Regions from separate parts of the Mesorhizobium sp. M0802 genome, predicted to be linked through region 1. Evidence: predicted binding sites of a transcription regulator. Region 1 holds the regulator's gene; each other region holds the start of a gene.
What was found. Region 1 encodes PhoB, which activates phosphate uptake and scavenging genes when phosphate is short. Its sites were predicted from a motif close to TGTCATNNANCTGTCAT; they were not measured.
Positions count from the first base shown of each region.

Region 2: the regulator PhoB is predicted to act here: its motif matches at 2,102-2,118, upstream of olsB (l-ornithine N(alpha)-acyltransferase).
Region 3: the regulator PhoB is predicted to act here: its motif matches at 3,405-3,421, upstream of NKI10_RS04125 (ceramide glucosyltransferase).
Region 4: the regulator PhoB is predicted to act here: its motif matches at 2,923-2,939, upstream of ugpB (sn-glycerol-3-phosphate ABC transporter substrate-binding protein UgpB).

Region 1 covers NZ_JAMYOY010000004.1:323,976-329,918, forward strand. Annotated here, with positions in the region: gene pstA (phosphate ABC transporter permease PstA) at 1-1,275, shown strand, start outside; gene pstB (phosphate ABC transporter ATP-binding protein PstB) at 1,293-2,117, shown strand; gene phoU (phosphate signaling complex protein PhoU) at 2,159-2,863, shown strand; gene phoB (phosphate regulon transcriptional regulator PhoB) at 2,880-3,569, shown strand; gene NKI10_RS09710 (ROK family protein) at 3,600-4,835, opposite strand; gene xylF (D-xylose ABC transporter substrate-binding protein) at 5,101-5,943, shown strand, end outside.
Region 2 covers NZ_JAMYOY010000007.1:100,328-106,270, forward strand. Annotated here, with positions in the region: gene NKI10_RS12695 (response regulator) at 1-1,886, shown strand, start outside; gene olsB (l-ornithine N(alpha)-acyltransferase) at 2,182-3,057, shown strand; gene NKI10_RS12705 (trimeric intracellular cation channel family protein) at 3,165-3,797, opposite strand; gene grpE (nucleotide exchange factor GrpE) at 3,950-4,579, opposite strand; gene NKI10_RS12715 (hypothetical protein) at 4,839-5,039, shown strand; gene NKI10_RS12720 (fatty acid desaturase) at 5,124-5,943, shown strand, end outside.
Region 3 covers NZ_JAMYOY010000002.1:178,188-184,130, forward strand. Annotated here, with positions in the region: gene NKI10_RS04115 (2'-deoxycytidine 5'-triphosphate deaminase) at 1-676, opposite strand, end outside; SAM riboswitch at 817-894, shown strand; gene NKI10_RS04120 (O-succinylhomoserine sulfhydrylase) at 952-2,142, shown strand; gene NKI10_RS04125 (ceramide glucosyltransferase) at 2,154-3,305, opposite strand; gene apaG (Co2+/Mg2+ efflux facilitator ApaG/CorD) at 3,527-3,919, shown strand; gene NKI10_RS04135 (Hsp33 family molecular chaperone) at 4,106-5,137, opposite strand; gene argF (ornithine carbamoyltransferase) at 5,246-5,943, opposite strand, start outside.
Region 4 covers NZ_JAMYOY010000012.1:112,312-118,254, reverse strand. Annotated here, with positions in the region: gene ugpE (sn-glycerol-3-phosphate ABC transporter permease UgpE) at 1-584, opposite strand, end outside; gene ugpA (sn-glycerol-3-phosphate ABC transporter permease UgpA) at 594-1,478, opposite strand; gene ugpB (sn-glycerol-3-phosphate ABC transporter substrate-binding protein UgpB) at 1,550-2,860, opposite strand; gene NKI10_RS18140 (bifunctional diguanylate cyclase/phosphodiesterase) at 3,340-5,787, shown strand; gene tlpA (thiol:disulfide interchange protein TlpA) at 5,784-5,943, opposite strand, start outside.

The sequences.
Region 1 (5,943 bases):
CGTCCGCGCCGCGACATCGGGCTGAAGGCGCGCTATGCCGCCGAACGCCGGTTCCGCATCTATGGCGTGATTGCGATCTCGGTGGGCCTGGCGTTCCTGGCCATCATGCTGATCACCATCGTCTCGAAAGGCTACACCGCCTTCTGGCAGACGACGGTGACGCTGCCGGTCACCTTCGACGAGAAGGTGATCGATCCCTCCGGCAAGCGCGCCACCGACCCTACCGTGCTGATCAAGGCGAACTATCCCAAGCTCGCCGAAAACGCGCTGGTGGCCAAGCTCGGCATCGATCCGGCCGACAGGCCGATGATGCTGAAGCTCAAGGGCTTCCTGTCGGAAGGCGCCCGCGTCCAGCTGCGCGACATCGTCTCCGCCGATCCGTCGGTGATCGGCAGGACGCGTGACGTCGACATCCTGGCTGCCGCGAACCTCGACTCGGCCTTCAAGGGTCAGATCGACCTCGGCGTCGATGAAGCGCGCCGCAAGGTGTCCAACCAGCAGATCGACTGGATGAACAAGCTTAAAGCCGACGGCGTGATGGCCGAGCATTTCAACACCGGCCTGTTCACCTATGGCGCCTCCAGCCGGCCCGAAACGTCGGGCATGGGCGTGGCCATCATCGGCTCGTTCTACATGATGGTGATCGTGCTGTTGCTGGCGCTGCCGATCGGCGTCGCCGCCTCGATCTATCTCGAGGAATTCGCCAAGAAGAACCGCTTTACGGACCTGATCGAAGTCAACATCAACAATCTCGCGGCGGTGCCGTCGATCGTCTTCGGTCTGCTTGGCCTTGCCGTGTTCATCAACTTCCTCGGCATGCCGCGCTCGGCTTCCTTCGTCGGCGGCCTGGTGCTGACCTTGATGACATTGCCGACCATAATCATCGCCACGCGCGCCGCCCTCGCCGCGGTGCCGCCGTCGATCCGCTCGGCGGCCCTAGGTCTCGGCGCCTCCAAGATGCAGATGGTGTTCCATCACATCCTGCCGCTTGCCGCCCCAGGCATCCTTACCGGCACCATCATCGGCCTGGCGCGTGCGCTCGGCGAGACAGCACCGCTGCTCTTGATCGGCATGGTCGCTTTCGTCGCCGATTATCCGACGACGCCTTTCGATCCGGCGACCGCGCTGCCGGTTCAGATCTATATGTGGGCAAACGAGGCTGAGCGCGCTTTTGTCGAGCGCATGTCCGGCGCCATCATCATCCTGCTCGTCTTCCTCATGGCCATGAACATCACCGCGATCGTGCTCCGGCGCCGGTTCGAGCGGCGCTGGTAGAAAAAAGGCAATTTGGTATGAACATCATGACCGAACAGTCCCTTGAAAATGCAGTGGGCGACAAAATGAACGCCAAGTCGAACGAAGTCATCAAGATGCGCGGCGACAAGGTCGGCGTGTTCTACGGCGACAAGCAGGCGTTGTTCGACGTCAATCTCGACGTCCGCCAGAACCAGGTGACGGCGCTGATCGGCCCCTCCGGCTGCGGCAAGTCGACCTTCTTGCGCTGCCTCAACCGCATGAACGACACCATCGATTCGGCGCGGGTGACCGGCAAGATCACGCTCGATGAAGACGACATCTACGACAAGAACATCGATGTCGTCGAACTGCGCGCACGCGTCGGCATGGTGTTCCAGAAACCCAACCCGTTCCCGAAGTCCATCTACGAGAACGTCGCCTACGGCCCGCGCATCCATGGGCTGGCCAAGCGCAAGTCCGACATGGACCAGATCGTCGAGCAGAGCCTGAAGAAGGCGGCGATCTGGAACGAGGTCAAGGACCGCCTGCAGGAGCCCGGCACCGGCCTGTCCGGCGGCCAGCAGCAGCGCCTGTGCATCGCGCGCGCCATCGCCGTGTCGCCGGAGGTGATCCTGATGGACGAGCCCTGCTCGGCGCTCGATCCGATCGCCACCGCCCGTGTCGAGGAGCTGATAGACGAGCTGCGCCAGAACTACACGATCGTCATCGTCACCCATTCGATGCAGCAGGCGGCGCGCGTCTCGCAGCGCACGGCGATGTTCCATCTCGGCTATCTCGTCGAGGAGGGCGCCACCGACAAGATGTTCACCAACCCCGACGACAAGCGCACCCAGGACTACATTACCGGCCGCTTCGGCTGAGCCGTCCGGCGGGTGAATTTTCAGGCACGAGGACCAAGATCATGGGTGAACATACCGTCGCCTCCTTCGATGAAGAGCTCGGGCAGATCAGTAAGCTGATCCGCGACATGGGCGATCTGGCCGGCTCGATGGTCAGCGGCTCGACCAGGGCGCTGCTCAATTCGGACAATGCGCTGGCACAGCGTGTCGTTTCCGACGACGCCATCATGGATGCGCGCCAGCGCGAACTGGACGACCGCGCCATCACGCTGATCGCCAAGCGCCAGCCGATGGCCAACGATCTGCGCGCCGTGGTCGGCTCGATCCGCATGGCGGGCGACCTCGAGCGCATCGGCGATCTCGCCAAGAACATCGCCAAACGCGTCGGCACCGTGGGCTTGAGCGTCACGCCGCGCGACCTCTCGCACTCCATCGATGCCATGGCGCAACTGGTGCTGATCCAGGTGCAAGGCGTCGTCGAGGAATATGCCGCCACCCATGCGGCAGCTCTTGCAAAACTCAGGAATGACGACGAGCGCATCGACGTCAAATACACGTCCGTGTTTCGTGAGCTTTTGACCTACATGATGGAAGACCCTCGCAACATCACCGCCTGCACGCATCTCTTGTTCTGCGCCAAGAATCTTGAGCGCATCGGCGATCATGTCACCAACATCGCCGAAAATGCGTATTATGTGCTGACGGGCCAGCAATTGCCCGCCAATCGTCCGAAGCAGGACGAGACGGCGATGGCCACGCCGGCCTGATGAGGGTGAACTGCCTATGATCGCGCCACGCATCATGGTCGTGGAGGACGAGGAGCCGCTAGGCGTGCTCCTCCGCTACAACCTCGAATCCGAAGGCTATCAGGTCGAGGTGGTGACACGCGGGGACGAGGCCGAGATCCGCCTGCAGGAAAACGTGCCCGATCTCCTGGTGCTCGACTGGATGGTGCCGGCTGTCTCCGGCATCGAGCTCTGCCGGCGGCTTAGAGTGCGGCCCGAAACCGAGCGGCTGCCGATCATCATGCTGACCGCGCGCGGTGAGGAAAGCGATCGCGTGCGCGGCCTGTCCACCGGCGCCGACGACTATCTGGTCAAGCCATTCTCGACGCCGGAGTTCATGGCGCGCGTGAAGGCGCTGCTGCGCCGGGCCAAGCCGGAAGTGCTGTCCAGCGTGCTCAAGGTCGGCGACATCGTGCTCGACCGCGAGTCGCACCGTGTCTACCGCAAGAAGAGCGAGATCAGGCTCGGACCGACCGAGTTCCGGCTGCTCGAATTCATGATGCGCCATCCCGGCCGCGTGTTCTCGCGCAGCCAACTGCTCGACAATGTCTGGGGCGAGACGATCTATATCGACGAGCGAACCGTCGACGTCCATGTCGGGCGCTTACGCAAAGCGGTCAACAACGGCCGCATGCCGGATGTCATCCGTACCATTCGCGGCGCCGGCTACGCGATCAGGGAAGACTAGGATGCTGCGCGTCGCGCCGTTGCCGGCCATTCAGGCGACATGCTTGCCGGATTTGGCCTGAATGCCCGGCGCGAAAATCTCCTGATCGACGAAGCCGAGCGCGCGCATGGCACAGCCTTCGCGGATCAGCGGCAGCTCGTTGGGCTCGGTGTCGAAGGAGATCGATTTCGAGTGCTGGCCGCCGGCGGTCTGGGCGATCGCTTCGCGCAATGCCGGTTCGATCAAGTCGAAGGCGGCGGCGCTGACGCCGACCATGGCGACGGGTGCCGGATCGATCAGCGCAAACAGGCTGCCGAGGCCGAAGCCGAGCGCCTCGCCGGCCTTGCGATAGGCTTCGCGCTCCGGGCCGTCGGTTTCGCGGGCGCGCGCGGCGAGTGCGCGCATATCAACGTCGCCGATATCGACCGGCTCGGCATCCTCGCCCATCATTTTGGCGCTGCGCCAGATGGCGTAGTTTCCGGCATAGGCCTCGACGCAGCCGCGCCGCCCGCAGCGGCAGAGCGCGCCGCCCGGACGGTGGATCATGTGGCCGAACTCGCCGCCCGAGGAATGGGTGCCGGTGAACAGTTCGCCTTTCAGCACCAGTCCCATGCCGATGCCGTGCGACAAGAGGATGGCGATAAAATTGTCGCGGTAGCGCTCGGGCTGGCGCCATTGCAGCGCCACCGCCATCATATTGCAGTCGTTCTCCATGGTGGCCGGAATGCCGAATTCCGCTTCCAACATGTCGGCGAAGGCAATGTCGGTCAGTGGCGTGATTGGCGACCACAGCATGGCCCGCGCCTGCGAATCGGTGATGCCCTGGATGCCCATGGCAATGCGGGCGATGCTCTGGACGTCCAGGTCCGGGTCCTCGAGACGCCGCCGGACGATTGCTACGCATTCGCCGATCAGTTCGTCGCGCGGCATGGTCAGCGTGTCGAGCCGGCGCTGTTCTTCCGCGACCACCTGGCCGGCATAGTCGATGACGGTGACGGAGAGGAAGTTCAGCGACAGCACCACGGTCATCACCGCCGCCGCTTCCGGATTGAGGCCAAGGCCGACCTGCGGCCGGCCGCGTTTCAGTGCGCCGGTCTCGCCAGGTTTGCCTTCAATCAGGATGCCTTCTTGAATCAGATCAGACGAGATTGCCGATATGGTCGAGTGGCTGAGGCCGGTGGTCGCCGCAATCTCGGTCCGCGACGGCTGGCCGGCCCGGCGCACGGCTGAAATCACCATCGCACGGTTGCGACGGCGCAGATCGTCGTGGCGGATTCCAACCGACATTTGTTTCCTCCCGGCCTCCTCGCGCCTCATGATAGTGAAGGCGTTCGACGGCACCAGCCAAATATTGGCAGACGCCGGCAGCCCTGTCATTGTTTATTGCGGAGCTCGAAAAAATCCGGCAAGGCCGTCAGAATCCATCAGAATCGATGTTGACAGCGCCTTATCATTGAACCAGTATTTTTTCGAGGCTCGAAAAAATGGAGCCTCTGTGTGCCGGCCCTCGGGCCGGTTTTGTCGCGCCGTGCGCGGCGCAGGGAGGGTTATAATGAACAGATTTGCAGCCGCCATGCTGGCGGGCGTCGCCATGTCGCTGGCGCTGGTCTCGGTCGCGCAGGCGAAGGACAAGGTCATCGGCGTGTCGTGGTCGAACTTCCAGGAAGAGCGCTGGAAGACCGACGAGGCGGCGATGAAAACGGCGATCGAGGCTGCCGGCGACAAGTACATTTCCGCCGACGCGCAGTCCAATCCCGGCAAGCAGCTGACCGACGTCGAAAGCCTGATCTCGCAGGGCGCCAACTCGCTGATCATCCTGGCGCAGGACGCCTCGGCCATCGGCCCGGCGGTGCAGAAGGCGCTGGACGAAGGCATTCCGGTCGTCGGCTATGACCGCCTGATCGAGAACAAGGACGTCTTCTACCTGACCTTCGACAACAAGGAAGTCGGCCGCATGCAGGCCCGCGAAGTGTTCAAGGCGAAGCCCGAGGGCAACTATGTCTTCATCAAGGGCTCTGGCTCGGATCCGAATGCCGATTTCCTGTTCTCGGGCTCGATGGAAGTGCTCAAGGAAGCCATCGACTCGGGCAAGATCAAGAATGTCGGCGAGGCCTATACCGATGGCTGGCTGCCGGCCAACGCGCAAAAGAACATGGAACAGTTCCTGACCGCCAATGACAACAAGGTCGATGCCGTGGTTGCGGCCAATGACGGCACCGCCGGCGGCGTTGTCGCCGCGCTGACGGCGCAGGGCCTTGCCGGAACGGTTCCGGTCTCGGGCCAGGACGGCGACCATGCCGCCCTGAACCGCATCGCACTCGGCACGCAGACGGTGTCGGTGTGGAAGGACGCGCGCGAACTCGGCAAGAACGCCGCCGAGATCGCCTCGCAGCTT
Region 2 (5,943 bases), on a different contig from region 1:
GCGATCTCGTCGTCCACCGCGACCGCGATGGCCACATCGTCTACGCCAACAAGGTTTTCGCCAGCCTCGTCGGAACCGACCAACGCGACCTTGCCGGCAGGACCCTCGCCGAACACGGCATTGATGTCGGCATCGTCCCCGACGCCGCCTTTTCCGATCATGAATGCCTGAGTTCCACCGACGTCTCCATACGCACCCCGAACGGTCCGCGCTGGTTCTCATGGATCGAACTGTCGGTACGCGACAAGGATAGCGGCGCCGTCTCGCACCGGGCGATTGCCCGCGACATCACCGCGCGCAAACGCGCCGAATCCTCGCTGATCACCGCGCGCGAGCGCGCCGAATATGCCAGCCAGGCCAAGTCGCGCTTCCTCGCCACCGTCAGCCATGAGATCCGCACGCCGATGAACGGCATCATGGGCATGGCCAAGCTTCTGGCTGACACCAATCTGTCGCCCGAGCAGCGCACCTATGTCGGCGCTGTCTCGACCTCGGCCAGCGCCCTTTTGGCGCTCATCGAGGATTTGCTCGACTATTCCAAGATAGAGGCCGGCCGTTTCGACCCGGAGCCGCAGCCGACATCGCTGCGCGAAATCGCCGACAACATCGTCGAACTGATGGCAGCGAAAGCCTTCGCCAAGAAAATCGGCCTCGGCTGTCATGTCGAGCCCGACGTGCCGCAGATGATCATGGCCGATCCCGGCAGGGTCAGGCAGGTGCTGCTCAACCTGATCGGCAATGCGATCAAGTTCACCGACACCGGCGGCGTGCTGGTCTCGATTGCGCGCGCCCGCACCGATACCAGCGACCGCATCTGCTTCACCGTTACCGACACCGGCCCCGGCCTGCGCGAAGACGACATGGAGCGCATCTTCGAGGAATTCGAACAGTCCGACGGCACCTCGACCCGCACCCATGGCGGCGCCGGCCTCGGTCTGGCCATATCGAGGCGCCTGGTCGCCGCCATGGGCGGTGCCATTTCGGTGTCGAGCCGACTTGGCGAGGGATCGGAATTCGTCTTCGAGATCCCGGCCGCAGGAGCAACCGAAGCACCGCAGAACCGGCAGAACATCCTGGCCGGCCGGCGCGCCGTGATCGTGTCGAAGAACGCCGTCGAGGCGGACGCCATCGCCCGCACCATCCGCGCCCATGGCGGCGCCGTCGACGTCGCCGCAACCGCTTCCCAGGCGACGCCCTTCGCCGAACATTGCGATGTGCTGTTGATCGACGCGGCCCTGGAGGACGGCGACGGCAGACTGCTCAAGCGCCTGCGCCAGAGTGGCTTTGCCGATTGCGAGGCGATCACGCTGATCGCGCCGACCGACCGCGGCATGCTTGGCGAATTCCGCACCAGCGGCTACGCCACCTTCTTGGCGAGGCCGGTGCGCGGCGAAACCCTGCTGCGCGTGCTGCTGACCAGTCATGCCCCTGCCTTGCCGCCGCCCAAGCCGGAAAAGACCGGCGCGTCCTCTCTTCGTGCCCATGGCGCACGCCAGCAGGGCTTGTCGGTGCTGATCGCCGAAGATAACGACATCAACGCCATGCTTGCCCGCGCCACGCTTTTGAAGGCGGGACATCGCGTGAAAGTGGTCGGCAATGGCAAGGCCGCGGTCGAGGCGGTCACCGAGGCCGGGCTGAAAAATCGCTTCGATGTGGTGCTGATGGATTTGCACATGCCGGTGATGGACGGGCTGGACGCGATCGCCGCCATCCGCCGCCACGAGGAGGAAATGGCTGTGCCGCCGGTACCAATCATGGTGCTTTCGGCCGACAGCCAGGAAAAGACCCGCCACACCGTGCTCGCCCATGGCGCCAGCGGCTTCGTCACCAAGCCGCTCGATCCCGACGCGCTGGTCCATGCCGTCGAGGGCCAGGTGGCCGCCTGAATTCATGTCGCTCACCTGAATTCATGTCGCTCAAAAGTGGCCCCGGTTTTGAGAAGACGACATGCACAAAACAAAGACTTGAAGCGCGTCGCGTGAATCGTCCCAGCGCGACGCGCTTCAAGGCGACGCTGGCGCAATCCTCGCGTCACGTAGGTAGCCGAATGAGGGTTTTCGCCAGCCGACGAAGTATTGCCCGTCGCGCCGTATCACGGTACTGTCACAATCCTGTTGCACCTACACCGTATCCCCGTGCCAAGAGGGATGGCTCGAAGGAGAATCACTCGTGCATACAGTTATGCCGGAATGTGACACTCGGCCCAGCGCAGGCGGCGCTTTGCTCGCCGCGCGGAACGCCGATGCCGTCGCAACAGGCGCACCGCTGGGCCGTATCGGCAATCTCGAAGTGCGGCTTGCCCGCAATGAGGCCGAGATCGCCGCCGCGCAGGAAGTGCGCTACCGGGTGTTTTATGACGAGCTTGGCGCCAGGAAGGACCTGTTCCAGGCGCAGGACCGGCGCGACGCCGACCGCTTCGACCCGCTGTGCGACCATCTGCTGGTGCTTGACACCTCGATCTCCGGCCCCGAGCATCGCCGCATCGTCGGCACGTACCGCCTGCTGCGGCAAGAGATTGCGGCGACCGCCGGCGGCTTCTATTCCGAAGGCGAGTTCGAACTGACCAAGCTGATCGCCCGCCATCCCGGCCAGCGCTTCCTTGAGCTCGGCCGCTCATGCGTGCTGCCGGAATACCGCTCGAAGCGCACCATCGAGGCGCTGTGGCAAGGCATCTGGGCCTACATCAACCACTATGAGATCGGCGTGATGACCGGTTGTGCCTCGTTCCCTGGCACGGTGCCGGCTGCGCATGCCGAGGCGCTCACCTACCTTGCCCATCACTGCCGGACCAACTCCGCCTGGGATGTGCGGGCGGTCTCCGGGCGCTATTGCTCGATGGACCTGATGCCGATCGAGGCGGTCAACGCCAAGGCGGCGATTGCGGCCATGCCGCCGTTGGTCAAGGGCTATCTGCGCGTCGGCGCCCGCATCGGCGACGGCTGCGTCATCGACCGTGAGTTCTCCACCGTCGATGTGTTCGTGGTGATGCCGGTCAAGGAAATCGGCGCCCGCTACGTCAACTATTATGGCGGGGAAGCGCAGCGCTTTGCGGCATGAGGCAGTAGGCAGTAGGCAGTAGGCAGTAGGCAGTAGGCAGTAGTGAAGGCTGCCGCGAATTGCTGACTACCGACTATTCCCTATTCCCTATTCCCTAATCCCTCTCCCTACGGAATATCCTCCGGTCGCCGTCCCGGGCGGCTCTTGTAGGACGGAAAGGTCCAGCCGAATTTCAGCGCGCCGCCCCGCACCAGGAAAGCCGCGACGAAGCCGGCGATATCCGAGGCGAGCGGCGGCAGGCCGGCAAGATCGCCAAGTGTGTAGAGGCCGGCGCCCGCGAGTGCGGCGGTGACGTAGATTTCGGGCCTGAGCAGCACCGATGGCTCGCCGGCCAGCAGATCGCGCAGGATGCCGCCAAATGTGGCGGTCAACACGCCCATAACAACGGAGACGACCGGCGAGCCGGTGATGGCCAGCCCCTTGGCCGCGCCCATTACGGAAAAGGCCGCCAATCCGATGGCGTCGAGCCAGAGCAGCCATTTCCAGCGGGATTCGACGCGGTGGGCGATGAAGAAGACCAGCACCGCAACCGCCGCGCAAACCAGCACATAGCCGGAGTTGGCGACCCAAAAGACGGGCAGGTTGAGGATGACGTCGCGAAGCGTGCCGCCGCCAATGCCGGTGACGCTGGCCAGAAACAGGAAGCCGATAATGTCGAGCTGCTTGCGCGAAGCCGCCAGGGCCCCGGTCGCGGCAAAGACGGCGACGCCGGCATAGTCGAGGAGGTCGATGGGTGTCAGGGACATGAGGTAGTAGGGATTGGGAATTAGGGAAAGTATGAATAACACGAAGCCGCGCGATTGATACGCCTGCCTATTCCCTATTCCCTATTCCCTATTCCCTATTCCCTATCCCCTATTCCCTATTCCCTATTCCCTACTGCCTACCCTACTCACGCATCCTTCTCGGCCTGCTCGTTCACCGGCCCCGGCTCGACCGGCGCTTCGGTGGCCGCGATCTTGGGGCCGCCCTTGGCGACCCCGACCATGGCCGGCCGCAGCACGCGCTCGCCGATCGAATAGCCCGGCTGCACGACCTGGACGACGGTGTTGGCCGGCACATCGGGATTGGGCACTTCGAACATCGCCTGGTGGAAATTCGGGTCGAACTTCTCACCTTCCGGTTCGAGCTTCTTCACCCCATGCCGTTCCAGCGTCGACAGCATGGCGCGCTCGGTGATCTCGACGCCGTCGATCAGCGCCTTGAAGCCGGCATCTCCGGCCGCTTTCGCCTCGGCGGGGATAGCATCGAGCGCGCGGCGCAGATTGTCCGACACCGACAGCATGTCGCGGGCGAAATTGGCCACCGCATAGGCGCGCGCATCATGCACGTCGCGGGCGGTGCGGCGGCGCAGATTCTCCATCTCGGCTGCGACGCGCAGCGCGCGGTCCTTCAGCTCCTCGTTTTCCTTCAGCAGCCGCACCAGCGCTTCATAGTCGCCGTCGATGCCGCCTTGCGTGCGCTCGGCCTCGGCCGTTTCGATATCCTCGGGCGCGCGTTCGTCTTTTGTCTGGTCGCTCATCGCCATTTCCCGTCATTCGAATGGTTTGGATTTGCGCCCGATATCGAGGTTTGGCGGCCAAAAATCAAGGGGCAAGCCCAGGAGGACGCCCCACAGCAGGCAATGTTGCGGGCTGCCCGTCGGACTTGGTGCGGGGCGCAAGGACGTTCAAAATTAATTCAAACTTTACCGTAACGGCAGCCTTTGCTTGCCAATACCCCGCTATGGGGAACCATTCAAAGCTTGGAGGAGTTTTGAAACCGACACAGGATTTGAGACAATGGACCGCAATACTGGCAACAGAAGCGAAGAGCTCGCCGCCGACATCAGGCGCCAGTTCGGCACCGAGGCGACGACGCGCTTCTTGCGCACCTTGCCGGCCTTCCGCACCGAGGCCGACATTCCCGCCCGTTTCCGGGACCTGCTCGATCGGCTGGACGGCATAGAAGCCAGCATGGCCGGCGGCCAACGCCGTCAATAGCGATGCAATCGCGCGACAATTACGCGCAGTAATTTCGCGTGAGCTTTTCCTTGCAGCAGCGGGACGCCCCGCCTATGCTTCCTGATGAACATGATTTCCCCCGAGACGGCCGCCAACAGCAAGCGCGCCTGGTTGAAGATCCTGGCGCGCTACAAGAAGCCCGACCGGCGACGCAGCACTCTTGAACTCGCCATCACCCTTATTCCTTTCGTTACGCTGTGGGCGCTGTCTTCGGCAGCCTATTCCTATGGCCACTGGTGGGGCTTGATCCTGATCCTTCCCGCCGCCGGTTTTCTGGTGCGGATCTTCATGATCCAGCACGATTGCGGCCACGGCTCCTTCTTCGCCAACCGCACTGCCGACGACTGGATCGGCCGCGCGCTCGGCGTGCTGACGCTGACCCCTTACGATTGCTGGCGGCGCGCGCACGCCACCCATCACGCCAGCGCCGGCAATCTTGACGAGCGCGGCATGGGCGATATCAGGACGTTGACGGTTGCTGAATACCGCCGGCTGTCTTGGCGGGGACGCCTTGCCTATCGTCTCTACCGCCATCCCCTGGTGATGTTCGGCCTCGGGCCGATCTGGCTGTTCATCTTCGAGCAGAGGCTGCCCGTCGGCATGATGCGCGGCGGCCTGACGCCCTGGGTGTCGTCGATGACCACCAATCTCGGCATCGCGGTTGCGGCAGCGCTGCTTATCTGGCTGGTCGGCCCCGGCGCTTTCCTGATCGTCCATTTGCCGATCGTGATCCTGGCCGGATCGGCCGGCATCTGGCTGTTCTACGTCCAGCACCAGTTCGAGGAGACGGAATGGGCGAAGGACGAAGAGTGGGAATTCCAGCGTGCCGCCCTGCACGGCTCGTCCTATTACGATTTGCCGCCGGTGCTGAACTGGTTCACCG
Region 3 (5,943 bases), on a different contig from region 1:
GCTTGTCGACATCGACCAAGCCGGTGTGATGCTTGCCGCGATAGCCGACCAAGCCGTTCTGGTCGCCGTCAAGATCGATCGACAGCGCAATGCCGCCGCCGGAAATGTTGGGCGGCTCGGTCGCCACCAGCATCTCGGCGCGGTGCAATTCGTTCAGCTCTGCCTCCGACAACAGCGCGTTGCCGGTGCGAAAGCGGATCTGCGACAGTCGCGATCCGGCGCGCACGACGATCGGGAAGGTGCGCGGACTGACTTCAAGATAAAGCGGCCCGTGATAGCCGGCGGCGATCTTGTCGAACTCATGGCCGCGATCGGTCATCACCCGGGTGAAGATGTCGAGCCGGCCTGTCGAGCTCTTCGGGTTGGCCGAGGCGGACACGTTTGCGGGCAGCGCCAGGCTTTCGAGCAGCGGCACGATGTAGACGCAGCCGGTTTCCAGCACCGCGCCCTCGGCGAGACTGAACTCATGCAATTTCAGCCGGTGAAGCTTGTCGGCCACCAGATGATCGGGACCCGGCAGGAAGGAGGCGCGCACGCGAAAAGCCTTGTCGCCGAGCCTCAGATCGAGGCTCGCCGGCTGCACCTGGTCGACATCGAGCGCGTGCGGCGACTCCAGCGCGCCGGACTGAAACAGCGCGGAAATGTCCTGATCGGGAAGAATGCCTGTCTGCCGCAAAAGGCTGGCTCCGCTCCAAGGTCGGTCTCTTTGTGGCAGGTTCTTGCCGCAAAACCGCTGGATATTATTGCGGAACCTGCCTGGTACAAACCTCTTAATGAAGCCGGCAATTGACGCAAGCGCAGGTGAGGTCTAAAGGGTCGTTATCCCGTGGTGATTTGGCCGGTCGGCTTGCAGCCACGTTAAACAAGTCGCTAAAGGACCGTCGGGCCGCAAGGCCATATGGACCGGTTGCGACTTTCGCGGCCGGTTTTTTTGTGTCTGGAACAAAAGCGATGAGCACCAAGAAGCGTAACTGGAAACCTCAGACCGCACTCGTGCACGGGGGAACGCTGCGTTCCCAGTTCGGCGAGACGTCCGAAGCGATGTACCTCACCCAAGGCTATGTCTACGAGACGGCGCAGGCTGCCGAGGCCCGTTTCAAGGGCGAGGAGCCGGGCTTCATCTATTCGCGCTATGCCAACCCTACCGTCGACATGTTCGAAAAGCGCATGTGCGCGCTGGAGGGTGCCGAAGATGCGCGCGCCACGGCGTCCGGCATGGCGGCGGTGACGGCAGCGCTCCTGTGCAGCGCCAAGGCCGGCGACCATATCGTTGCGGCGCGCGCGCTGTTCGGCTCCTGCCGCTGGGTGGTGGAGACGCTGGCGCCGAAATACGGCATCGAGGCAACGCTGGTCGACGGCACCGACATCGCCAACTGGGAAAAGGCGGTGCGGCCGAACACGAAACTGTTCTTCCTGGAAAGCCCGACCAATCCGACGCTGGAAGTGGTCGACATCGCAGCGGTGGCGGCGCTCGCCACCTCGATCGGCGCCAGGCTGATCGTCGACAATGTCTTTGCCACGCCCTTGCAGCAGAAGCCCTTGCAGCTCGGCGCCCATATCGTCGTCTACTCCGCGACCAAGCACATTGACGGCCAGGGACGCTGTCTCGGCGGCATCATCCTGTCGGACAAGAAATGGATCGACGAGAATTTGCACGACTATTTCCGCCACACCGGCCCGAGCCTGTCGCCGTTCAACGCCTGGACGTTGCTCAAGGGCCTGGAGACGCTGCCGGTTCGGGTGCGCCAGCAGACTGAAAGCGCGGCCAAGATCGCGGATTTCCTGGCAGGACGGCCGGAAATCGCCCGCGTCATCTATCCCGGCCGCGCCGACCACCCGCAGGCCGACATCGTCAAGAAGCAGATGACGGGCGGATCGACGCTGATCTGCCTCGACGTGAAGGGCGGCAAGCAGGCGGCCTTCGCCTTGCAGAACGCGCTCGACATCGTGCTGATCTCCAACAATCTCGGCGACGCCAAGAGCCTGATCACCCATCCGGCGACCACCACGCACAAGAACCTCAGCGACGAAGCTCGCGCCGAGCTTGGCATCGGGCCGGGAACGCTCAGGCTTTCGGTCGGTCTTGAGGATACGGACGATCTGCTGGAGGACGTTGCGCAGGCGCTGAAGGCAGCCGGGTAGGCCGCGAGGCGTCACGCTCCCGACGAAGCCTCTTCCAGCTCGGCTGCCTTGGTGCCGATGATCATGGTGTTGCCGCGCCAATCGACGGCGCCGCTCAGCCAGCCGCGCGCCCAGATGGCGGGAAGCATCATGTCGCGGACCATCATCGCCGGGACCATGCGCAGCGACAGATGCCAGCCCTTGGCCGCGGCCAGCGCGCATTCGGGAATGTAGGCCGCCGTCAGCACGGCCAACACCGTGGCCGGCAGGCTGATGCCGGCACTTGCTGCCGCCACCAGCGCCAACGCCAACGGCACGGCGACGCCGGTCAGGATCTCGGGTGCGAAAAACAGCGGGAAAGTGACGCGGCGCAACCGCGCCCAGCGCGCCTGACGCGACCAGATGTCGGCAAGTCGGCGCTGCCCCAGTGGTTGCTCGAAAGGCGAGGCAACGAGATTGACGCGCAGGCCCAGTCCGTTGACCAGCTTGGTTGCAGCAGCATCCTCGGCGATCTCGGCGGCCAGCGCGCGGATACCGCCATTGGTATCGAGCATCGGCTTGTTCCACAGCATGCTCTTGCCCTGGGCAAAGCCGAGGCCAAGCGCCTCGCCGGCATATTGCCAGCGCGCCTGCAGCGTGTTGAGGAACGCGCATTCGACCTCGGCCCAGAAGCCTTCCGGCCGCGAGCCGATCGGCGTCGAGCAGATAAGCCCGGTATTGGTCCGCCAGGCCGCCATCAGGTGCTGGACATAATCCCTAGGCATCAGCACGTTGGAATCCGCCAGAATAACCCAATGATTGCGCGCCGCTTCCCAGCCCTTGACGCAGTTGTTGAGCTTCGGGTTGCTGCTGACGCGGTCGTCGCCGATCAGCAGCCGGGCCGGCACGTTGGGAAACAGGACGATCGCCCTGTTTATCAGTTTGACGACGGGATCGTCGGCGTGAGCGACGCAGAAGATCAGTTCGTAGCGCGGCCAGTCGAGCGAGAAGGCTCGCTGCAGCGTCTCTTGTGTGAACGGCTCCACGCCGCGCGACGGCACGACGATCGAGACCGGTGGCTGCTCGTCGGACGGCGGAGGGATAAGGCGACGCGCTTGCAGTTTCGACGAAGCAAGCAGGATGCTGGCGAGATTGGAAAGAAGCAAAGCGGAGGAAGCGAAGGCGGCTGTGAGAGCTGGTTCCATGAGATCTGGTCACTCCGGAAAGGCCGCTCGCGGCTGCTTTGTCAGTCGACAGATGGGCCTTGAGGCGCCGGCAAGGTTTGCGCACACCAACACTGTCATGTGTCACTTAAATGACATTGTTTGTCGGCACCTCCGCTTTGAGGCTGGCAGGACATGCCGTTGTGCGCGTATCAAACCGCATAGCGCGACAAATGTTCCTTGCCGCGCAACCGGAGCAGCCCATGTATCGCGCCGTCACGCGCAACATCGAAGTGCAGGTCAGACCGTTCTACCTGGAGGACCGCTCGGACCCGGCGGAGAACCGTTATGTCTGGGGCTACCAGGTGACGATCGACAACCAGTCCGACGATTTCGTGCAGCTTATGTCGCGTTACTGGCACATCACCGACGGCAGCGGCCGGATCGAGGAAGTGCGCGGCGCCGGCGTGGTCGGCGACCAGCCTGAGCTCAATCCCGGCGACAGCTATCAATACACGTCAGGCTGCCCGCTCTCGACGCCCTCCGGCTTCATGGTCGGCCACTACACCATGCGCAACAAAAAGGGCGAGACGTTCGACGTCGCTATTCCCGCGTTTTCGCTGGATCTGCCGGGGACGCGGCGGACGGTGAATTAGGGGTTTTCTCCCCATCTCTATACGGGGAGAAATGCCCGGCAGTGCAATGAGGGGCGCCGCCGGACTCATGAGGTTATCTTCCACGCACATGACGTAGGCTATGCGCGGCCATTCACCAAAGTTCGCGCTGCCCCTCATCCGCCCTTCGGGCACCTTCTCCCCGTGAACGGGGAGAAGGAAGAGATGCTACTGAGCTGCAAACTCCGCCGGGTCGAAGTCGTACTGCTTCGAGCAGAACTCGCAGGCGACGTGGATGCCGCCATCTTCGGTGCTGTCCTTGATCTCCTGCGCGGAAAACCCCTCGAGGATGCCGCGTATCTTGTCCCTTGAGCAGGAACATTGGTCGGCGACCGGCACGCCGCCGAAGACGCGCACGCCATGTTCGTGGAACAGCCTGTAGAGCAGCCGCTCGGCGCCGATGGTCGGGTCGATCAGCTCGGTCGGCTCGATGGTGCCGAGCAGCGCCACCAGCTCGCGCCACGAATTGTCGGCCGGCTCCTGCGTCACGTCACGCGGATCGCCGTCGCCGCCCGAAATGTCCGGCACGCGCATGCGCTCGGGTGACTGCGGCAGGAACTGCGCCAGGATACCGCCGGCGCGCCACTGCTCGCGCGCACCGCCGGGGCCGGGCGTCAGTAGCTTGGCCACCGACAGCCGGAGATCGGTCGGGATCTGCTCCGACTGGCGGAAATAGGTGCGCGCGGCGTCTTCCAGCGTCTCGCCGTCGAGTTGGACGATGCCCTGATAGCGCTGCGTGTGCGCGCCCTGGTCGATGGTCAGCGCCAAAACGCCGCTGCCCAGCAGCGTCTGCTGCGAGGTCTGGCCTGCGGCCACCAGGGCCTCCAGCCGGTCGGCATCGAAGCGCGCATAGGCGCGCAATGCCGAGGGCGTGGAGAAATCCGCGACCAGCATGTCGACAGGCCCGTCGGTGCGGGTCTGCAGGATGAACTTGCCTTCAAATTTGAGCGAAGTGCCGAGCAGCACCGTCAGCACACAGGCTTCCGCCAGCAGGCGGGCGACCGGCTCGGGATAGTCATGACGGTTGAGGATGGCGTCGAGCATCGGCCCGAGCTGCACGGTGCGGCCGCGCACGTCGAGCGGGCCTACCTCGAAGGGCACGACATGATCGTCGCCGGCATAGCCGAACTCGCCGAGTTTGGGGTGATGTTCAGTCACTTGATGCGTTTCCAACATGACAAAGCTCCAGGGCGCGGCCATGCGGCCCGGAGGGGTGCATGCGTCCAAACGCGCTTGATTTGCGTGATGGGGCGCAAATAGGCATCGCGCCGCCCCGGATCAAGCGCTTGGAGATCAAGCGCCTGGAGATCAAGCGCCCAGACACCAGGCCAAAACCGCCTTCTGGGCGTGGAGCCGGTTCTCGGCTTCGTCGAAGACCACCGAATGCGGACCGTCGATGACCTCGTCGGTCACTTCCTCGCCACGATGCGCCGGCAGGCAGTGCATGAACAGGGCGTCGGGCTTGGCCCTGGCCATCAGCGCCGCATTGACCTGATAGGGCGAGAAGACATTGTGGCCGCGGGCGCGGTGTTCCTGGCCCATCGACACCCAGCAGTCGGTGACGATGCAGTCGGCTTGGTCGACGGCTTCCTCGGGCGAGCGGGTGAGGTGCAGCTTGCCGCCATTGGACTTCGACCAGTCGATGTGCTTCTGCGCCGGCTCGCTGCCTTCCGGCACGGCGACATTGAGGTTGAAGCGGAACCGCGCCGAGGCCTCGAGCAGCGAATGCAGCACGTTGTTGCCGTCGCCGGTCCAGGCGATGGTCTTGCCGGCAACCGGACCGCGATGCTCCTCGAAGGTCATGATGTCGGCCATCAGCTGACAGGGATGGGTGTCGTCGGTCAGCCCGTTGATGACCGGAATCGTGGCATTCTCGGTCAGCTCGAGCAGCCGCTCATGCGACGTGGTGCGGATCATGATGGCGTCGACATAGCGCGACAGCACCTTGGCGGTGTCGGCAATGGTCTCGGAGCGGCCGAGCTGCATTTCGGTGCCGGTCAGCATGA
Region 4 (5,943 bases), on a different contig from region 1:
GGCAACAGGATGTCGAAAAAAAAGCGCCATGGCCCGGCGCCGTCGACACGCGCCGCTTCCGCCAACTCACCTGGAATGGTCATGAAGAACTGGCGAAACAGAAGCGTGGCGGTGGCCGAGGCGATCAGCGGAATGATCAGGCCGGCATAGGTGTCGATCATGCCGAGATCGACCATCACCTTGTAGGTCGGCAGGATGCGCACCTCGACGGGAAGCATCAGGGTGATGAAGATCAGCCAGAAGAAGACCATCCGAAGCGGAAAACGGAAGAACACGATCGCATAGGCCGAAAGGATCGAGATGAAAATCTTCCCCACCGCAATGCCGAGCGCCATGATCGTGGTGTTGAGCAGCAATCGGCCGACACTGACGCCGCCGATGCGGCCGACACCGCCAAACAGCGCCTCGCTGTAATTGTTCCAGACCTGGTCGCCGGGCAAAAGAGGCAATGGCGGCTTGAGGATGGTCTGCAGCGTCTGCGTGGAGGCAACGAAGGTGTAGTAGATCGGGAAAGCGACGATCAGGATGCCCAGGATGAGCACGGCGTGGGCGATGAGGGCGCGAAGCGGGGACTGACCAATCATCGCTCGCGCTCAACCGTAGTGGACTTTGCGTTCCACATAGCGGAACTGGATGGCCGTGAGTGAGATGACGATGACCATCAGGATGACCGACTGCGCGGCCGAATCGCCGAGGATCAAATTGACGAAACCGTCATTGTAGACCTTGTAGACCAGCGTCTCGGTGGCCTTGCCCGGCCCGCCGCCGGTGACCGCATGGACGATACCGAAAGTGTCGAACAGCGCATAGACCGTGTTGACGACCAGCAGGAAGAAGGTCGTCGGCGCGAGCAGCGGGAAAACGATGGTCCAGAAGCGCTTCGTCTCCCCGGCGCCGTCCATGGCCGCCGCCTCTATCAACGTCTTAGGCACCGCCTGCAGCCCGGCGACGAAGAACAGGAAATTGTAGCTGATCTGCTTCCAGGCAGCCGCAGACACCAGCAGGATCATGGCTTGGTTTCCGTTGAGCAAGGGATCCCAGGCAATGCCGAGACCTCTCAAGGCGTAGGCCAGCGAACCGATCGAGGGGTTGAACAGAAACAGCCACAACATGCCGGCAATCGCCGGCGCCACCGCATACGGCCAGATCAGCAGCGTGCGATAAAGGCCTTTGCCGCGCACCACCTTCTCGGCCATGACGGCAAGCAACAGGGCCACACCCATGGCGACGATCGCGGTCGCCAGAGAGAACACCAGCGTAACTTTGATCGAGTTGAGGTAGGCCGGGTCGGCCAGCACCTTGCGAAAATTGGCGAGCCCGACGAAGTTGCTCTTCAGCCCGAACGGGTCTTCCCTAAGCATCGACTGGTAGAGCGCCTGCCCCGTCGGCCAGTAGAAAAAGATCAGCGTAATGGCGAGTTGCGGCGCCACCAGCAGGTAAGGCAGGGTCTTGTTGGGAAAGACGACGCGTGGAGACAGTGTGGTTCCCTCGCTGTTCAGGAAGTCGTCCACGCGGGTCCGCGTGGACGAGGTTCGACTGACAAACCGCTTCAGTTTCCGATCGCTTCCTGAATCGCCTTGTTGCCGCGTGCGACCGCATTGTCGAGCGCCTGCTGCGCAGTCTGCTGGCCGGCCAGCATCTTCTCGAACTCCTCATTCTCGATGTCGCGCACCTGCGGCAGGTTGACGAGGCGCACGCCCTTCGAGTTCTCGGTCGGCGCCTTGCCCAGCATCTGCAGGATCGGCGTCTCACGGCCCGGGTTCTTGTCATAGAAGCCGGACTTCTTGGTCGCCTCATAGGCAGCGAGCGTCACCGGCAGATAACCCGACTTCTGATGCAGATACTCTTGCACTTCGGTCTTGGAGAGATAGGAGAAGAACGCCGCCACGCCCTTGTATTCCTCGTCCGATTTGTTGCCGAACACCCACAGGCTGGCGCCGCCCGGCGTGGTGTTCTGGGGCGCGCCCTTGGCGTCACTATCATAGGGAAGCTGGCCGATGCCGTAGTTCATGCCCGATTTGACGATGTCACCGAGACCCCCTGACGATTCGGTGAAGATGCCGCATTCTCCGGCAAGAAAGATCTGCTTGGCTTCGGATGTACGGCCGCCATATTTGAAGGTGCCGTCCTTGGCCAGGTCGGCGAGCGCCTGGAAATGATTGACGAAGATCGGCGCATTGATCTTGAGCTCGACGTCGGTTCCGGCAAGTCCATTCTGGTTGGTGCCATAGGAAACGTCGTTCCAGGCAGCGAAGGCCTCAAGGTGGATCCAGGTCAACCAGGTCGAGGTATAGCCGCAGGAAGCGGCGCCGCTCGCCTTGATCTTCTTGGCGGCTTCCCACACCTCGTTCCAGGTCTTTGGCGGATTGTTCACATCAAGCCCGGCCTTCTGGAAGATATCCTTGTTGTAGTAGAGGATGGGCGACGAGGAATTATAGGGGAAGGACAGCATGGTCCCGTCCGGCTTCGAATAGTAGCCGACGATGCCGGGCAAGTACTGGCTCTTGTCGAAGGTCACGCCGGCGCTGGTCAGCACATCGGCCACCGGTTTGATCGCACCTTCGGCTGCCATCATGACGCCGGTACCCACGTCGAACACCTGGATGATGTCGGGCGCTTGCCCCGCACGATAGGCAGCGATGCCGGCATTCAGCGTTTCGGGATAGGTGCCCTTGAAAACAGGGAGAATTTCATAGTCGCTCTGGCTGGCATTGAAATCCTTGGCGATTTTGTCGACCACCTCGGCATTCGCGCCGGTCATGGCATGCCACCAACTGATCTGGGTGGCGGCGAAGGCGGAGGTGGTGGAAAGCAGGGTCAAGATGGCGGCAACACCGGCCGCAAAGCCGAACAACTTCATGTTTCATCTCCCGTTTGTCATTGGCGAAAGGGGCGCTCCCGCGAACGCAATATGTGTCGCTGATGACAATCGGACAACGGATTTGTTGCTGTTTCGTGAATTTCATACCCGGCTAACTTCGCGCCCCCTCGCCTTGCAACGAGGACAGAGAGAAATGCCAAGCCGGCTCAGCGATAGAATGGGGAATGGTGGGCCTGCAAGGATCGCCGACCGCCCAGCGATGCGTGAAGGGCCCGCGTGACAGCGCCACGCACCTGCACCGTGCGGCCGCCATACCGGCGCTCGGCCAGATCGAGATCGGCCGAGCGGCATCGCGCCAGGCGCTGCTGTAACCGTGCGTCTGGAATGAGACAGGATCGCCGCAAGGTACAACCCGAAAAACCCGCTGTAGTTGTAGTTCGCATAACCGATTCTTCGTCAAGCGCGACATACTAATCAAGTGGACGGCTTGATTGCTGTGGGAGAGCAGGTGGGGCGAGATGCTGACGGTCTATAATTGTATCGTGCATGAGCACGATCTGAGACTGGTCGCACTGGCAGCGCTCATTTGCGGTATTTCTTCCTTCTCGGCGGTCAACCTGCTTCGCCATGTCGACCGCTCGAGCGAGCGCAACCGCTATACCTGGCTGATGATAGCAGCCACTTCCACCGGCTTCGGTATCTGGGCGACGCATTTCATCGCAATGCTTGCCTTTTCCCCTGGAATCCCCAACGCCTACAATACGGAAATGTCGGCGCTTTCGCTCGCCGGTTCCGTCGCCCTGACCGCCGCGGGCATGTGGATCGCCACCTTGCGCCGGGGCATCGACTACCCTCTGGTCGGCGGCGCGGTCCTCGGCGCTGGTATCGCCGCCATGCACTATATCGGCATGGCCGCCTTCGAGGTCGAAGGGCGCATCGTCTGGAACCCGCTGCTGGTCGGCGTCTCGGTGCTGACAGGCGTCACCCTCGCCGCGCTGGCGCTGCTGGTCGTGTTGCGACGGCCGTCCATGCAGGCCACAATCGCCGCCGCCATCCTGTTGACGCTGGCGATCTGCAGCCTGCACTTCATCGCCATGGGCGCGGTGTCGATCTTCCCGGACTCCTCCATCGAGATATCGCAGTTCACGGTCGAACCGGTGTCGCAGGCCTTCGCCGCCGCTGCAGTCAGCATGGCTATCCTGGTGCTTTCAGCCGCAGCATTGTGGATCGACCTTCGCTTCCGGCGTCACAAGCTCGAGGCCGAGCGCATGCACGGCCTCGCCAACGCCGCCGTCGAGGGGCTGATCGTCTGCGACGGCGCCCGCATCGTCAGCGCCAATGACAGCATCGCGGCACTCACCGGCATTGCGCCTGAAGTGCTGAACGCGATGCTGCTTGGCGACCTCTTCGGCGAACGCACCGCGGCCGGCATGTCCGACTGCAGCGGACAGGCACAGGAAGCAGAGCTCAGAGCCCATGACGGCGCCACCATCCCCGTCGAACTTATCGCCAGAAGCATCGACTATTGCGGCAAGCGGCACAGCGTGGTCGCCGTGCGCGACATCCGCGAACGCAGGAAGGCCGAGCAGGAGATCCTGCGCCTCGCCCATTTCGACCCGCTGACCGGGCTCCCCAACCGCCGCAGTTTCTCCGGCCGGCTTGAGGCCGAAATTGCCGCAATGGACCGCGGCGGCAAGGGTGGGCATCTTGCGCTGCTGCTGCTCGACCTCGACCGCTTCAAGGAAGTGAACGACCTGTTCGGGCACGGCGCCGGCGATGCCATGCTGCAGAAGGTGGCGCTATGCGCCTCCGCCGTGCTCCGCCACGGACAGATGCTGGCGCGTCTCGGCGGCGACGAGTTCGCCATCATCGCTCCGAACCTTCCCGATCCGCAGGCGGCCGGCCGCATCGCCGAGGCGGTGCTGGCTGCCATGCGCGAGGAAAACCGGCTGTCGGTCGGTGGCGGCCTGGTATCGGCCAGCATCGGCATTGCACTTTATCCGCTCGACGCCGATGAGCCGACAATCCTGGTCAGCCACGCCGACACCGCGCTCTATCGCGCCAAGGCCGAGGGCAAGGACACCTACCGTTACTTCGAGGCCTCGATGGGCGCCGAGGCGCGAGACCGGCGCGTGATGGAGCACGAACTGCGCCAGGCCATGGCGCGCGATGAGTTTCGCCTCGTCTACCAGCCACAAAAGGAGATCAGCAGCGGGCGGATGGTTGGGTTCGAAGCGCTGATCCGCTGGCATCATCCGCAGCGCGGCGACGTGTCGCCGGCGACCTTCATCCCGGTGGCCGAAGACAGCGGCGTCATCATCCAGATCGGCGAATGGGTGCTGGCGACGGCCTGCGCCGAGGCAGCGCGCTGGAAGAACCCTCTCACCGTCGCGGTCAATGTCTCGGCGGTGCAGCTCCACAATCCGAATTTCAGCCGCAAGGTGCATGAAGTCCTGCTCGGCTCCGGCCTGACGCCCGGCAGGCTCGAACTCGAGATCACCGAAACGGCGCTGGTCAAGGACATGCCGCGCGCGCTGGCGACCTTGCGCCAGGTGAAGGCGCTTGGCGTGCGTGTGGCGATGGACGATTTCGGCACCGGCTACTCCTCGCTGTCCAATCTCCGCGCCTTCCCCTTCGACAAGATCAAGATCGACGGCTCATTCATCAAATCAGTCGACAGCAACGGCCAGGTGGCAGCCATCGTCCGCGCCGTTCTGGGGCTTGGCCGCGGTCTCGGCCTGCCGGTTCTGGCCGAGGGCGTCGAGACGCTGGGCGAGCTGAAATTCCTCGACGCCGAGGCCTGCGAGATCGGCCAGGGCTACTATCTAGGCCGGCCGAGCCCGATCGAGGCGTTCAGCGAACTGACCGGCGTCGCGGCGCCGGCGGCACACGACGACGCCAGCGTCAAACAACGCGGCGGCAGCATCTTGATGCTGCCGCCGGCGGCGGCCCTGCGCTCATCCTAAGGGGCGAGTGCGGCCTCGACCAGGCGCTTGGCATCCGGTCCCGACCATTCGGCCGGTCCGTTCATATGCGCGATCAGGCAGCCTTCGCCGTCGATCAGCATGGTGACGGGGAGGCCTAGCGCCAAGCCACGCGTCTTGACGTCGTTGAACAGCGCC